Linked DNA regions of Cupriavidus necator N-1. The protein of the gene in region 2 binds, or shares a complex with, the protein of the main gene of each other region. Links are inferred from orthologs where the notes say so. Each region holds a gene or a part of one and is shown on either strand. Other genes may lie near its edges.

Region 1 (3,330 bases), 840 kb from region 2 along the record:
GCCCGGGGGCAGCGGCAGGCCCGAGGTCATCGAGCCCATCTTTTCCTGCGAGGTGGCTTCGGCCTTGCGCACGGCGTCATTGAAGGCGGCGGCGACCAGGTCTTCCAGCAGGTCCTTGTCTTCGCCCTCGGCCAGCAGGCTAGGGTCGATGGTGACGCGCTTGACGTCGTTCTTGCAGGTCATGACCACCTTGACGAGACCGGCGCCGGACTGGCCCTCGACCTCGATCAGGGCCAGCTGCTCCTGCATCTTCTTCATGTTTTCCTGCATCTGCTGGGCTTGCTTCATCAGCCCGGCGAGTTGACCTTTCATCATGATGGAATGCTCCTGGATTCGGTAAGAAATTCGGCAAAGTAGTTCGGTAAAGCAAACGCAGGCCGCGGATCAGGCGGCGCGCGGCTGGATCGAGCCCGGCACGATCTGGCCGCCAAAATCGCGCAGCAGGCCCTGTACAAAGGGATCGGCCTCGATCACTGCCTCGGCCTGGCGCTGGCGCTCGGCGCGCGCCTCGGCATCGGCGGCCGCCGCGGTGATGGAAACCCCGCCCACCTCGCAGACCACGCGCACCGGCACGCCAAAGTGGTCGCACAGCGCCTGCTGCAGCCGCTCGGACACGCCGTTCTCGCCCAGGGCCGCGACCGGGATGCGCAGGTGGAAGGTGCGCCCGACCACCTGGGTCAGTTCGCTCTGGTAGGCCAGCTGCTGTGCCAGGCCCTTCAAGGGCAGGCCAGCGGCCAGCACCGGCCATTCGCCGGTGAAGGCCGGCGGGGTGCCATCCTCGCCCGCCGCAGGCGGTCGCGGGGCGACGAATTTGGCGGACTCTGCCGGCGCCGTGGCTGACGGCACGGGAGCGGCCTCGCGCGCCGGCTCGGCCTCGCGCGCGGGTGCCCGGCCCGGCCGGGCCGGGCCGTTGCGCGGCGCGGCGGCAGGCGGTGCCGGTTCGTTGAAACCGCTGTCGCGGTAGCCAGGATCGCTGTCATAGGGGCCTATGACCGGCAGGTCAGGCGGCAGCTCTTCCCACGGCGGCACGTCGCTGCCACCCGCCAACTCCCAGGGCGGCACGGATTCCGGCTCCGCCTGGCGCGCCGCGGGCTGCGCGGCGGGCCGTGCCGGCGCTGCCGGAGACTGGACTGGCGGCTGCATGGGCGCCTTCGCAACCGGTGCCGGCGGGCGGCTTACGGCTGCGGCGCCGGGCGCGCGCAAGGGTTGGGCCGGCGGGCGCTGCGCGGCAGCCGGCGCTGGCGGCATGGCCGGCGGCGGCGCCTTGCGGCCGCCACCACGAGCAGCGGAACCCTGGCGGGCAGCGGCCAGCGCGGCGGCGGCGGGCGACATGGCCCCGTTGCCGGCGGCTGCGGCCGGGCGCGCTGGCGCTGCTTCAGGGGATGCAGCAACTGCGGCAGGCGCTGCCGCAGCTTCGGCCATGGGCGCAGGCAGTACCGCCCGTGCGGGCACAGGGGCAGGGACAGGCGCCGCCGCAGTACCGGCATTTGCCTGCGCGGCGGCGTTGGCACCAGCCGCCGCATAGCGGGTATCAACGGGCGGGGCGGTCTCAAGCACGGCAGCGCCGCGCTGACGCGCAGGCGCGGCACCACCGCCCTGCCCTTGCGTCGTGGCGGGTTCAGACGACGGCCGGAACGCCAGCATGCGCAGCAGCGTCATGGTGAAGCCGGCGTACTCGTCCGGCGCGAGCGCCAGCTCGCTGCGGCCGAGGTTGGCGATCTGGTAGAACAGCTGCACTTCCTGCGCGTCGAACACGCCGGCCAGGCGCCGCACCTCATCGGCTTCGGGCCATTCGTCCTGCACCGAGGCCGGCACGGCCTGCGCCAGCGCCACCTTGTGCAGCAGCGAGCCCAGGTCCTGCAGCGCGCCGGCAAACGACAGGCTGCGGTCGGCCATGGCATCGGCAATCGCCAGCATGGCGGCGCCGTCCTCGGCGGCCAGCGCATCGAGCAGCTGCACCAGGTAGCCCTGGTCGATCGCGCCCAGCATGCCGCGCACCGCGTCTTCCGACACCTGGCCCGCGCTGTAGGCGATGGCTTGGTCGGTCAGCGACAGCGCGTCGCGCATCGAGCCGTGCGCGGCCTGGGCCAGTAGCCGCAGCGCGTTGCCGTCGTGGGCAATGCCTTCCTGCGCCAGGATATGGTCCAGGTGCGAGACGATATGCCCCGGCGGCATCTGCTTGAGGTTGAACTGCAGGCAGCGCGACAGCACCGTGACCGGGATCTTCTGCGGATCGGTGGTGGCGAGGATGAACTTGACGTGCCCGGGTGGCTCCTCCAGCGTCTTCAGCATGGCGTTGAAGGCGTGGTTGGTCAGCATGTGCACTTCGTCGATCATGTAGACCTTGAAGCGCCCGGAGGTCGGGGCGTAGACCGCCTTGTCCAGCAACTGCGCCATCTCGTCGACGCCGCGGTTGGAGGCGGCGTCCATCTCGATGTAGTCGACGAAGCGGCCGCTGTCGATCTCCTGGCAGGCCTTGCACTGCCCGCACGGCTGGGCGGTGATGCCGCCGTTGCCGTCAGGGCCGATGCAGTTCAGGGCCTTGGCCAGGATCCGCGACAGCGTGGTCTTGCCGACCCCGCGCGTGCCGGTGAACAGGTAGGCATGGTGCAGCCGCTGCTGTTCCAGCGCGTGCGTGAGCGCGCGGACCACGTGCTCCTGGCCGACCAGCGTGGTGAAATCCCTGGGGCGCCATTTGCGCGCTAGAACTTGATAACTCATGGCGGCGATTGTAGCAAAAGGCGGCCCCCCTCCGGCCGCCGCCGCCCCGACCTCGCGGTCTTTATTCGCCACGCGCCGCGCGGGCCGGCTCCGGTGGCCGCAACCCGCCCGCGGCGGGGCTCAGCCGCACTCGCCCACGTAGCCGCAATTGGCGCATTTGGCGCAGCCGTCGACCTTGTGCAGGGCGTGCGCGCCACACTCCGGGCACGGCTTGCCGGTGCCGACACCGGGGGTGCCGGGGGCCCGGGCCTGGCTGGCGAGATCGGCCCCGGCATCCAGCGCCTGCCCCCCAGCCTCGCGCTGGGCCAGCCTGGCGGCCAGCGCCGCTACCGGCACCTGGCCGCCCTCGGCATCCAGGAAGCCGCGCTTGATCAGGATGCGCTGCAGCGCGTAGCTGAGCGCGGCCACTTCGGAGTCATGGAAGCGCGGCACCTCGGTGCCGTCCTGGCGCACCAGCGTGCCGTAGCGCACCGTGCCCTTGTCCCACACCACGTTGCGCATGTCCGCCAGCGCCTTGGCCACCGAGCCGCCCGAGCGCGCCACCATCGACAACAGCCGCATGGTGGAGGTAATCCACTGCTGGCCCTCGCTGCGCTGCCCCGCCGGCAT
Region 2 (3,279 bases):
TGCGAGCCGTATTCGTTGATATGGGCGACGGCCTCGTCCAGTCCGGCCACGGTCTTGATGGCGAGGATCGGGGCCAGGTATTCCAGGCGCCAGTCTTCCTCCGCGGCATCGACCAGGCCGGTGAAGCCCGCCGCTTCCAGCGTGGCGCGGGTGGCCGGGCACACGCGCAGTTCGACGCCCTTCTCCTGGTAGATGCGGCACAGCGGCGGCAGCGCGGCGGCGGCGATGTCCTGCGACACCAGCAGCGTCTCCATGGTGTTGCACGGCGCATAGCGCTGCGTCTTGGCGTTGTCGCAGACGCGCACGGCCTTGTCCAGGTCGGCAGCGGCGTCGATATAGACGTGGCAGATGCCGTCCAGGTGCTTGATCATCGGCACGCGCGCTTCTTCCATCAGCCGCGCGATCAGGCTCTTGCCGCCGCGCGGCACGATCACGTCGACGTATTCGGTCATCGTGATCAGCCGGCCCACGGCAGCGCGGTCAGTAGTCTCGATCACCTGCACCGCCTCGGACGGCAGCCCGGCCGCGGACAGGCCCTCGGCCACCAGCGCCGCCAGCGCGGTGTTGGATTCGATTGCTTCGGAACCGCCGCGCAGGATGGTGGCGTTGCCCGACTTCAGGCACAGCGCCGCGGCGTCGATGGTCACGTTCGGGCGCGACTCGTAGATGATGCCGATCACGCCCAGCGGCACGCGCATCTGGCCGACCTGGATGCCGGTCGGGCGGAACTTCATGTTCGAGATCTCGCCGATCGGGTCGGCCAGGGCGGCGATCTGCTCCAGGCCCGCGGCCATGGTGGCGATGGCCTTGTCCGACAGCGTCAGGCGATCGATAAAGGCGGCGTCCTGGCCGTTGGCGCGGGCGCGTTCAACGTCACGCGCGTTGACCGCCTTGAGCTTGTCGGCATCGCGGCGGATGGCAGCGGCGATGGTCAGCAGCGCGCGGTTCTTGTCGGCCGTGGAGGCACGCGCCATGGCGCGCGACGCGGCGCGGGCCTGGCGGCCGACGCGGTCCATGTATTGGTTGAGGTCGAGCTCGTTCATGTCAGTGGCCCTGGGGTGGTGGCCGTCAGTGTGTTTTCCGTCCCCCCGCCGCACGCGGCGGGGGAAGCAAACCTGTGGAGTTGCGCGTTCAGCGCGCGATCATCAGGGCAAGCTGCTGCAGCCCGTCCCATGGTTCCGCCGGCAGCGGGCTGCCGCCCGGTGGCGGCAGGTCCGACAGGCCCTTGACCTGGCGGTCCAGCCGCGCCGCCAGCGCCAGCGCCGCGTCCAGCCTTGGCTGCGCCAGGCGCTGCGCGGCCTGCGGCACCAGCCGCTCGCGCGGGCCCCAGACGCGCAGCTCGCGCATCAGCACGCCCGCCGGCTTGCCGGCCGCCAGCCCTTGCCGGACCTTGGATAATACGCGAATTTCCTCGGTCAGCGCCCACAGCACCAGCACTGTGGCCTCGCCCTCGCCGCGCAGCCCTTCGAGCATGCGCACCAGCCGCGGCACGTCGCCAGAAAGCATCGATTCAGACAGCTTGAAGACGTCGTAGCGGGCCACGTTCAGTACCGCATCGTGCACCTGGTCGAAGGTGAGTTCGCCGGGCGGGTACAACAGCCCCAGCTTCTGGATTTCCTGGTGCGCCGCCAGCAGGTTGCCCTCGACCTTGTCGGCGATAAACTGCAGCGAACGCCGGCCAGGCTCGCCGCCCTCGACGCGCTGCTGCTGCAGCGATAGCCGCTCGCCGACCCAGGCCGGCAGCCGGGTGCGGTCCACGGAGTCGACCTTGATCGACACGCCGGCGCCTTCCAGCGCCTGGAACCAGGCCGACTTGGACGCGGCAAAATCCAGCCGCGGCAGCGTCACCAGCAGCACCACGTCGGGCGACGGCTGGGCGGCCACGGCGCGCAGCGCCTCGCCGCCGTCCTTGCCGGGCTTGCCCGACGGGATGCGGAGTTCAACGATCTTGCGGTCGCCGAATAGCGACATCGACTGCTGCGCCTCGACCAGCTGGCCCCAGTGGAAGCCGCGCTCGGCCACCAGCACGTCGCGCTCGGAGAAGCCGGCTTCGCGCGCCGCGGCGCGCAGGCGGTCGACGGCCTCCAGCACCAGCAGGTGTTCGTCGCCGTGCACCACGTACAGCGGCGCCAGGCCCTTGGCCTTCGCCTGCCGCAGGTGTGCGTCGAGCCCGTCGAGCTTGAGCTGCATGCCGTGATCAGATGGCCTTGACGGCGGCCAGCCGGCGCATCAGCTGCTGCACGATATCGCGTTGCATGTCGCGGTACAGCTGCTGCTCTTCGTAGTCCTTGGCCAGCGTGTTGGCTTCGTTGTAGGTCAGGTCGCGCGTCAGCACCAGCTGCGACGGCGGGATCAGTTCCTTGCCGGCGGCGTCGCGCAGGCGGAAGGTGAAGCGCTGTGTCAGGCGGTATTCGCGCACCACGCCGGTGGTGGTGATCGACAAGATCGACTTGGTGCGGGTGTCCTGCAGCACGTCCAGCAGCGCGTCGGCCTCCTTCTGGTCGACCACCACCTGGGTGTCGGAGCCGCCGTGGATGGCGCGGCGCAGGTCCGCGCCCATCAGCGAATTGGCCGGAATCCCGATATAGAGCCGCTTGAAGGCGAAATCCGAGTTGCCGCGCATGTGGAAGCCGCAGCCGGCCAGCAGGCCTGTTGCCGGCACTGCCAGCATTGCCGCGAGCACCTTGCGGCGCCCCATGTTCAGTCGCTTCATTCTTGGCGATTCCTTGTCAGGTTCCGAGACCAGCTTACAACACCACGTTGACCAGGCGGCCGGGCACCACCACGATCTTCTTCGGCGCCTTGCCCTCGGCGAACTTGGCCACGGTCTCGCTGGCGGCGGCGGTTGCCTCGATGGCGGCGCGGTCGGCGTCGGCGGGCACGGTGATGCTGCCGCGCACCTTGCCGTTGATCTGCAGCACCAGTTCGATCTCGCTGCGCACCAGCGCGGCTTCATCGACCTGCGGCCACGGGGCGTCGAGCAGGTCGCCGGCTTCGGCGGCGTAGCCCAGCTGGTCCCACAGGCCGTGGGTGACGTGCGGCACCACCGGGTACAGCACGCGCAGCAGGATGCCGAAGCACTCGCGGCGCGCGGCCGGCGAAGCGGTCTTGGCGTCGTCCAGCGCGTTCAGCATCTTCATCGTGGCGGACACCACGGTGTTGTACTGGATGCGCTGGTAGTCGTAGTTGGCCTGCTTGAGCACGCCGTGGATCTCGCGGCGCAGCTCGGCGTCATCGGCAGTCGGCGTGCCGCCGGCGCCGTCGCGGATGGCCGCGGCA

What was found.
Region 1: the proteins of holA (region 2) and CNE_RS11195 are in contact, whole or in part, in a cryo-EM structure (PDB 8GIZ), measured with the Escherichia coli proteins. The link is inferred for Cupriavidus necator N-1 from one-to-one orthologs.

The regions. Positions count from the first base shown.
Region 1 is NC_015726.1:2,379,497-2,382,826, forward strand. Bases 54-3,073 are described here. They hold CNE_RS11195 (DNA polymerase III subunit gamma/tau), read right to left. Parts: upstream 2,722-3,073; coding sequence 385-2,721; downstream 54-384. Other genes in these bases: CNE_RS11190 (YbaB/EbfC family nucleoid-associated protein), read right to left, coding at 54-315; CNE_RS11200 (adenosylcobalamin-dependent ribonucleoside-diphosphate reductase), read right to left, coding at 2,842-3,073. Outside these bases: more of CNE_RS11190, read right to left, coding at 1-53; more of CNE_RS11200, read right to left, coding at 3,074-3,330. UniProt on the Escherichia coli protein: Part of the beta sliding clamp loading complex, which hydrolyzes ATP to load the beta clamp onto primed DNA to form the DNA replication pre-initiation complex.
Region 2 is NC_015726.1:3,219,073-3,222,351, forward strand. Bases 162-3,130 are described here. They hold holA (DNA polymerase III subunit delta), read right to left. Parts: upstream 2,191-3,130; coding sequence 1,132-2,190; downstream 162-1,131. Other genes in these bases: CNE_RS15095 (glutamate-5-semialdehyde dehydrogenase), read right to left, coding at 162-1,043; CNE_RS15105 (LPS-assembly lipoprotein LptE), read right to left, coding at 2,198-2,713; leuS (leucine--tRNA ligase), read right to left, coding at 2,748-3,130. Also shown: more of CNE_RS15095, read right to left, coding at 1-161; more of leuS, read right to left, coding at 3,131-3,279. UniProt on the Escherichia coli protein: Part of the beta sliding clamp loading complex, which hydrolyzes ATP to load the beta clamp onto primed DNA to form the DNA replication pre-initiation complex.